One region of the Nocardioides pymetrozini genome, then DNA from elsewhere that is predicted to be linked to it. Evidence: predicted binding sites of a transcription regulator. Region 1 holds the regulator's gene; the other holds the start of a gene.

Evidence for each region. The regulator LexA, encoded in region 1, represses DNA repair genes until DNA is damaged. The targets are predictions, from matches to a motif close to TCGAACANNTGTTCGA.
Region 2: ACJ5H2_RS08490 (SAV_6107 family HEPN domain-containing protein) is a predicted target of LexA. The motif match lies at 1,837-1,852, and genes of this name have one in related genera.

What each region holds. Positions count from the first base shown of each region.
Region 1 covers NZ_CP175556.1:842,212-846,196, reverse strand. The annotation lists gene nrdR (transcriptional regulator NrdR) at 1-171, opposite strand, end outside; gene ACJ5H2_RS04125 (hypothetical protein) at 503-1,042, shown strand; gene ACJ5H2_RS04120 (hypothetical protein) at 1,104-1,457, shown strand; gene ACJ5H2_RS04115 (LysM peptidoglycan-binding domain-containing protein) at 1,575-1,946, opposite strand; gene lexA (transcriptional repressor LexA) at 2,241-2,999, shown strand; gene ACJ5H2_RS04105 (MXAN_6640 family putative metalloprotease) at 3,068-3,985, shown strand, end outside.
Region 2 covers NZ_CP175556.1:1,735,002-1,738,986, reverse strand. The annotation lists gene dinB (DNA polymerase IV) at 1-574, opposite strand, end outside; gene ACJ5H2_RS08495 (methyltransferase domain-containing protein) at 590-1,306, opposite strand; gene ACJ5H2_RS08490 (SAV_6107 family HEPN domain-containing protein) at 1,355-1,813, opposite strand; gene ACJ5H2_RS08485 (hypothetical protein) at 1,924-2,415, opposite strand; gene ACJ5H2_RS08480 (YbaK/EbsC family protein) at 2,480-2,959, shown strand; gene ACJ5H2_RS08475 (phytoene desaturase family protein) at 2,964-3,985, shown strand, end outside.

The sequences.
Region 1 (3,985 bases):
GGTCGCGCCGGAGCGCTTGAGCACGGTCAGCTGCATGGCCTCGACGGTCGTGAACCGCTTCTCACAGCTCGGCGACTGGCAGACCCGGCGGCGCCGGATCGAGCAGCCGTCGTCGGCGACGCGGGAGTCGAGGACCTTGGTGTCGTGGTGCTTGCAGTACGGACAGTGCATGGTCTCCTCCTTCCGAGCCTACGAGCTGTGGACAAGCCCCCGGCTGTGGATAACCAGGGGACATCTGTGCGTTTCCACGGGTGCCCTGTGAGCGACGAGCGGTCGTTCTGTGGACTAGATGTGGAGAACTACATCGTTGTAACTACTAGATGTAGTGGTAACCGTACGCCTCGGCCACCACCGATGCAAGCGCGGGCGCCGACGAGTTCGCAACGGCCCCGCCGGTGGAGGAGTTTGCGCAGGTCACCCCCGCGGCGCGGCCTCGGACGATAGGTTCGCGTACGGCGTCTCCCGGGCCCGCGGAGCGCCGACGCCGAGCCCAGGAGAGGTCATGACCGTCCCCCGCACCGTCACCCGCACCGCCCGCATCCGCCGCCTGGCCGCCGCCGCCGCGGCCGCCGCCGTCCTGCCGGTCGGCCTCGCCGCCTGCGGCGGCGACGACGCCGACAAGGCCGCCGAGAACGCCGCCGAGGAGCTCATCGAGGAGGCCGAGGGCGGGGACCTCGATGTGGACATCGACGGGGACGACGTCACGATCGAGGGCAGCGACGGCGCGATCCAGTCCGGCACCGACCTGCCCGACGACTTCCCCGAGGACGAGATCCCGCTGGTCGGCGAGGTGACCTTCGGCAACAGCACGGCGACGGGCGGCACCACGAGCTGGACGGTCACCACCGCGTCCGACGACAGCCCCGACGACGCCTTCGCCGCGGCGAAGGAGGAGCTCGAGGGCGCGGGCTTCGCCGTCGACGGCGTCGAGTCTGGCAACTACGCCCAGCTGCGCAGCGACGCCTACCGCCTCGTGCTGACCGCCACCGAGGGCACCGGCGGCGGGGCCCAGCTGTCGTACATCGTCTCCGCCGCGGGCTGATCCCCGGCGCGATGACGGGTTGGCCGAGCATTCCATCCACCCATCGGGAACAATGACCGCCGTGACGGGTGGCAAGCGGGCGGGCAGTCGGGCCGCCGATCGGGCCGGAGGCCGCGGCAGGGCGCGGTTCCGCCCCGACCTGCTGCTGCTCGCCGTCGGCATCACCGCCTCCCTGGTCGCCTGGGGATACCTGGTGATCGCGGCCATCGACTTCGGCGCGACCGCGCGCCACGACGGCAAGACCGGTGCCTGGGCACTGCTGGCGGTGGCGTCCGTCGGCGGCATGCTCTGCCTCTTCCTCGCGTTCATGCTGGCGGTGCGCCTCTCGCGCGCGCTCGGCCTGAGCCACGCTCCCCCGCCGCGCCCGAAGCGCGACCCCGCCGCCCCCAAGGGCGGCAAGCGCGCCGCCCGCTGAGGGCCGGCACGGCGCGAGGGGCGGGATCCGGTTCGGTCGGATCCCGCCCCTCGGCTTTCCCCAAGGCCTTGGCGGCCCATCTCCGCTGGGGTCGAGGCAGCGGAGAAGTCGGTCGACCTAGCTGGTCGGGACGCGCAGCTCCTGGCCCACGTAGACGACGCTGCCGTCGAGCGTGTTGAGCTGCTGGATGGCCTGCATCATGTCGCGCACGCTGTCGCCGGTGTCCGCCGCGGCCTCGCTCGCGATCGCCCACAGCGTGTCCCCGGGCGCGACGGTCACCACGTCGATCTGGGCCGCACCTCCGGAGTCGCGGGTCGCGGCCGAGCCCGCGGCCAGCCAGACCGCGGCGAGCGCGACGACGACCAGGGCCAGGCCGAAGACCACCGCGCGGCCGCGCCGGGTCAGCCGGACCTGGCCGCGAGAGGCGGGGCGGGACGCGCTCGTGGGACGGGCGGGGGCAACGCGGGGGGCGAGGGTGATCGTGCTCATGGTGACCTCCGGGGGAAGTGGACGGGTCCTGGCGGACGGGCTCCGGCTGAACGGGGACTGTCTACGCAGGGGGTCCGACGGAAGGGGTTCGATCAGGCGTTCGATCGAACATGTGTACGAGACTAGATCAGGTGTTCGAAGAAATCCAGCACCGGTTCGAATACGCGTTCGACCGCGTGTCGCGACACGCGGTTCGAACAGGTGTTTGAAACCGGCAGTCCGCTTCGGTTAGCGTCGGCACCGGGCCCGCTGGTGCGGGCCGCACCACCCGGCACCCGATCTGGAGGGCATCTGATGGCTGAGCGCAAGGGCACCGAGCGCAAGGGCGCGCAGCAGGCGAGCAGCGTCGCCGAGCTGCCCGACGGCCCGGCCGACGCGAGCGGGCTCACCCCCCGCCAGCAGCGGGTCCTGGCCCACATCAAGGACAGCATCGAGAAGCGGGGCTACCCGCCGAGCATGCGCGAGATCGGCCAGGCGGTGGGGCTCACCAGCACCTCCAGCGTCGCCCACCAGCTGCGGACGCTGGAGGAGAAGGGATATCTCAAGCGCGACCCCAACCGGCCACGCGCGCTCGAGGTCTTCCTGCCCGAGGTGATGGCCGCGCGTCGCGCCCTCGGCACCGTCGAGGACCCCGACCGCCCGGCGTACGACGAGACGGGGATCGGCGACGCCGCGCCGGTGCCGGCCCACGTGCCCGTCGTCGGCCGGATCGCCGCGGGCGGCCCGATCCTCGCCGAGGAGCGCGTGGAGGACGTCTTCCCGCTGCCGCGCCAGCTCGTCGGCGACGGCCAGCTGTTCCTGCTCGAGGTCAGCGGCGAGTCGATGATCGAGGCGGCGATCTGCGACGGCGACTACGTCGTCATCCGCCAGCAGCCGACCGCCGAGAACGGCGAGATCGTGGCCGCGATGATCGACGGCGAGGCCACGGTCAAGACCTTCCAGCGCAAGGACGGACGGGTCTGGCTGCTCCCCCACAACCCGGCGTTCGAGCCGATCGACGGCACCAACGCCACGATCCTCGGCAAGGTGACGGCGGTCCTGCGGCGGGTGTGAGGCGCCATTCGTCGCCCCCGTGACATAGGGTCGGGACCGTCCTGTCGCCGTACCGAAGGCCGGTCCCGATGCCTCGTCGCAGCCACTTCCCCTTCATTGGGCTGCTGTTCTCGCTCGTCCTCGCGCTGCTGATGGTGCCGGCGCTCGGCTCCGTCGCCCAGGCGGACCCCGTCGCGCCCGCAGCGCCGATGGTCCCGGCGGCGCTCGCCGACGACGCCGACCCGGCCCAGGACCCGGCCCAGGATGAGGCCGAGCAGGCGCTCGAGACGGTCCAGGAGATCCTCGAGCCCGCAGCCTCCCCGACCGCGCCGGACGCCTCCGCGGTGCCCGCGGAGGGCGCCGACCTGACCATGGCGCTGCGCGACCTCGCCGTCACCCGGGACGACCTTCCCAAGACGCTCCAGGACGACGCCGCGCGGCTGCTCGCCCGGCCCAGCACCGCCCACCGCCCCCCGCCCGGCTCCGGCGGCATCGAGTGCAGCCCCGGCTCGGGCCTGCCCTGCTACACCACCGCGAACCAGTCCGCGACCTGCGACAGCGGCATCTGCGTGCGCTACGTCAACGACACGGCCGACGCCGCGAGCCCGGGCTATGCCAACGCAGTGCTGGGCGTCATGAAGCACGTCGCGAGCCGCTACGCCGCGGCCGGCTACCGTCCGCCGGTGAGCGACGGCAGCGAGTTCGACGTCTACCTGGCCGACCTCGGTCCGCGAGGCCTGTACGGCTACTGCACCACCGACACCCGGGTGTCGGGCCACGTCACGGCGCCGGCCTACTGCGTGCTCGACAACAACTACGCCGAGTACGGCCCCGTCCCCGGGCCGGCCGGGAACCTGCAGGTCACCGCCGCCCACGAGTACTTCCACGCCGTGCAGTTCGCCTACGACGTCAACGAGGAGGGGTGGCTGATGGAGGCCACCGCGACCTGGGCCGAGGACGAGGTCTACGACTCGATCGACGACAACCGGCAGTACCTCAAGGGCGGT
Region 2 (3,985 bases), 890 kb from region 1:
GCTGGCGGGTGGCCTCTCCCACGCCGTACAGGTCGCCGACGTCGAGCGGATGCACCTCCTCGACGAAGCGCTCCGGCGTGATCACCCGGACGCCGTCGGGCTTGGCCTGCCGGCTGGCGAGCTTGGCGACCGAGACCGACGCGGCGATGCCGACCGAGCAGGTGATGCCGTGCTCGGCACGGATCCGCGACCGCAGCCGCTCGGCGATCGCCTCGGGCGGCCCGAACAGGCGCTCCGCTCCGCGCACGTCGAGGAATGCCTCGTCGAGCGAGGTCACCTCGACCACCGGCGTGACCGTCCGGAAGGTCTCCATGATCGCCTTCGACACCGGCGTGAGCAGGCCGAAGTCGGGCGCCATCGTGACGGCATGAGGGCACAGCCGGGCGGCCTCGGCGCCCGGCATGCCGGAGCGGATGCCGTAGCGGCGGGCGGGATAGTTGGCGGAGAGCACGACCCCGCGGTGACCGCCGCCGACGACCACCGGGACGTCGTGGAGCTCGGGCCTGTCGCGGATCATCACCGACGCGTAGAAAGCGTCCATGTCCACGTGGAGGATCGGGCAGCGGACCGTCACGGCCCGCCTCCGAGGTCAGCCCGACGCGCGTGCCAGGACGTGCAGCTGGGTGGCCAGCGGGAGGTACTCGGGGCGCTCCGCCACGGCCCGCTCCAGGTCCACCAGGGCCGCGGCCGCGCCGGGCTCCTGGTCGACGAGGGCGGCGGGGACGAGGTCGGCGAAGACGCGGACGGCGTGCACCGCGACCGGGTCGAACCCGCGGTCGGCGAGCAGCGCGCGCACCTCGTCGGCGGTGAACCGACGGCCGGTGCGGGCGTCGAGCGGAGTGGGATCGTCGAGCAGGCTGCGCGCCTGCTGGAAGTGACCCGCCATCGCCCGGGCGATGACGGCGGCGTGGCGCTGTCCGACGACGAGGCTGAGCAGCCCGCCGGGGCGCAGCACCTCACCGATCCGCTGCAGGGCGAGTGCGGGATCGACCACCTCGAGCACCCCGTGGCACAAGACCACGTCCGCGCTGCCGGCACCCACCACGTCGACGAGGTCGGTGACGTCCCCCTGCAGGCCGGACACCTCGAGATCCGCCTCCCGGGCGCGGCGCGCGAGCGCCGCCAGCGCATCGGGGCTCGGGTCGACGACCCGGACGCGGTGACCGGACTCGGCGAGCCGCACGGCGAAGCCGCCCGTGCCTCCCCCGAGGTCCACGACGTCGCGCGGTCCACCCGCGAGCGCGGACTCGAGGGCATCCCACACGGCCGCGGTGCGGACCGATCCACGCTGCTCGCGAGAGGCCATGCGAGGAACATTAGTGCGCCCGGGGCGGAAGCTCAGCAGGCGCCTCGGTCAGCCGACCGCGCGGCCGGCGAGCTGCTCACCCAGGGGGACGTGCGGCGTCAGCCCGAGGGCCTGCTCGACCAGGGCCAGGAAGCGGTCGGCGTCGCGCACCAGGTCGTCGGCCTCGCGCTCGGTCACGGCGCGGACCGAGCCCGCCTCGGCGGCGGCACGCTTGGCGGCGCCAGCGGCGAAGAAGGTCGCCCACTCCGCGAGCTCAGGAGCGACCTCGGCCAGCAGCACCCACGCGTTGCGCTGAGCCCGCCGTCGCCCGGCCACGGGACGAGCGCGCGCCGCCAGCAGCGCCGCCGCGGCCCGCAGCGCGGCGACGTGGGCACAGGCGTAGCGGGTGGGCACGTCGCGCGCCGCCACCGCCTCGCTGAGCGACTCCGCCGACCGGATCAGGTAGTTGTGGGTGGTCGCCGGCAGGGCGTGCGGGCTGACCGTGAGAGGGGCGAACTGCTGGGCCACGGCGTCTTCTCCTCGAAATCTGTTCGAACACGTGTTCGAACGACTCGAAGGTACACCCGCCCTCCGACACAGCTCAAGGGGCGGCGCGAGAGCGGCGGAGCCGCACCGGCTCAGCCGTCGGCGGGCTCCCACCGGCTGGCCTCGCGGACGTAGCGGGCGCTCTGTGGGTGCCACAGGAAGACCAGGGTCACCGCCCCGATCACCGCGGCGGCGATGGCCATGCCGTCGACCATCGTCGGCGGGTCCGTGCGCACCGTGGCGACCGCGACCAGGATCACCCCGACGACGATGGCGGCCAGCGAGTGCCGAGCCCAGTCGTGCCCGGTCCGGAAGAGCGCGATCAGGGTCGCCGCGAGCACGGCGGTGACGCCGTACAGGACGAGGATGACGGGGACGAACTCCACCGGCTGGACCGTGCTGTCGCCGACCTGCATCGGCGACCAGACGCTCCCGAGGTCCTCGCGCTGGGCGACGACCAGCACGCACACGAGCAGCCCCGCGGCGACCAGGAACCACAGCAACCAGCAGGCGATCACCACGGCGGGCGGTCGCTCCGGCCGGGACTCCTGCTCGGTCCGCTGCCGCTGCTCGGTGTCGGGCATGCTTCCTCCAGTCGGTGGGGGGAATCTCGGGGGTGGGATGCCTGCGCTCGATAGGGTCACCCCCATGTCGGCCGAGCATCCCTCGATCACCCGGTTCCGCGACGAGCACCAGCGCCGGGGCGGAACCGGCGAGATCGTCATTCTGCCCGACTCGGTCCACACTGCCGCACTGGCCGCCGAGGCGCTCGGCTGCGAGGCCGGGGCGATCGCCAACAGTCTGCTCTTCGACGCCGACGGACGTCCGGTGCTCATCCTCACCTCGGGAGCGCACCGCGTGGACACCGCACTGGTCCGCGCCACGATCGGCGGGCCCCCGCTGCGCCGCGCCACGCCCGACTTCGTCCGCGAGCACACGGGTCAGGTGATCGGCGGCGTCTCCCCCATCGGTCATCCGGCGCCGGTGCCGACGTACGTCGACAGCTGGCTCCAGCGGCACGACACCGTGTGGGCCGCGGCCGGGCATCCCGCGGCGGTCTTCTCGACCACCTACGCCGAGCTCCTCGACCTGACCGGCGCCGCGCCGATCGACGTCGCGAAGGACTAGTCGGGTGGCTCGCATCGTCGTCGTCGGCGGCGGCCTCGGCGGCATGGCCACCGCAGCACGGCTCGCCAAGCTGGGCCACGAGGTTGCCCTCCTCGAGGCCTCGCACCGCCTCGGCGGGGCCCTCGCGCGCGTCGAGCGCGAGGGCTACGCCTGGGACGCCGGCCCCACCTCCACGCTGCTGCCGGCGGCGCTGCGCGACCTCTTCCGCAAGTCCGGGCGGCCGCTCGAGAAGGAGCTGGGCGTCGAGCTCGAGCCGTTGCCCGTCCTGCGCGAGCACCGGTTCGCCGACGGGACGTCGGTCCGGCTCCCCGGCGGCTCGCGGGCCGACCAGATGGCCGCGTTCGACGAGCTCGGCGCAGGCCTCGGCGAGAAGTGGGCGGCCCACGTCGACGTCTACGGCCCGGTCTGGGACGTGCTGCGCCGCAACTACGTCGAGGTCCCGTGGGACCCGCGCACCAAGGGCGCGGTCCCCAAGGAGCTCGGCGCGATGTTCGCCATCCGCGAGACCCTCCACAAGCGGCTGCGGCACATGTTCCGCGACGAGCGCCTGGCCCTCGTGGCGGGGCACCCGGCCGTGGCCGAGGGCCACGACCTGCGCAACGTCCCGTCCTGGGTGGGGGTCACCGCCTTCCTCGAGCAGCGCTTCGGCGGCTGGCGGGTGCCGGGCGGGATGGCGCGGGTCGCCGACCTCCTCGCCGCCCGTCTCGAGACGCGCGGCGTGCGGGTGCGCACCGGTGTCGAGGTGCGCGACCTGGTGGTGCGGGAGGGGCGCGTGGCCGCCGTACGCACCGATGCGGGCGACGCCGACGCCGACGTCGTTGTGGTGGCGGTGGACCCCCGCCGCCTGCCGGCCCTGGCAGCCCACGTCGAGCGGACGATGCCCGCGATCCCACCGGTCGTCAGCCACATCGGCCTGACGGGCGAGGTCCCGGAGCTCCCGCACGAGCTGGTCATCCACGAGGAGCCGCTGCTCACCGTGCGTCCGGGAGGCACCGCCCCGGAGGGCGGGACCGCCTGGACGGTGCA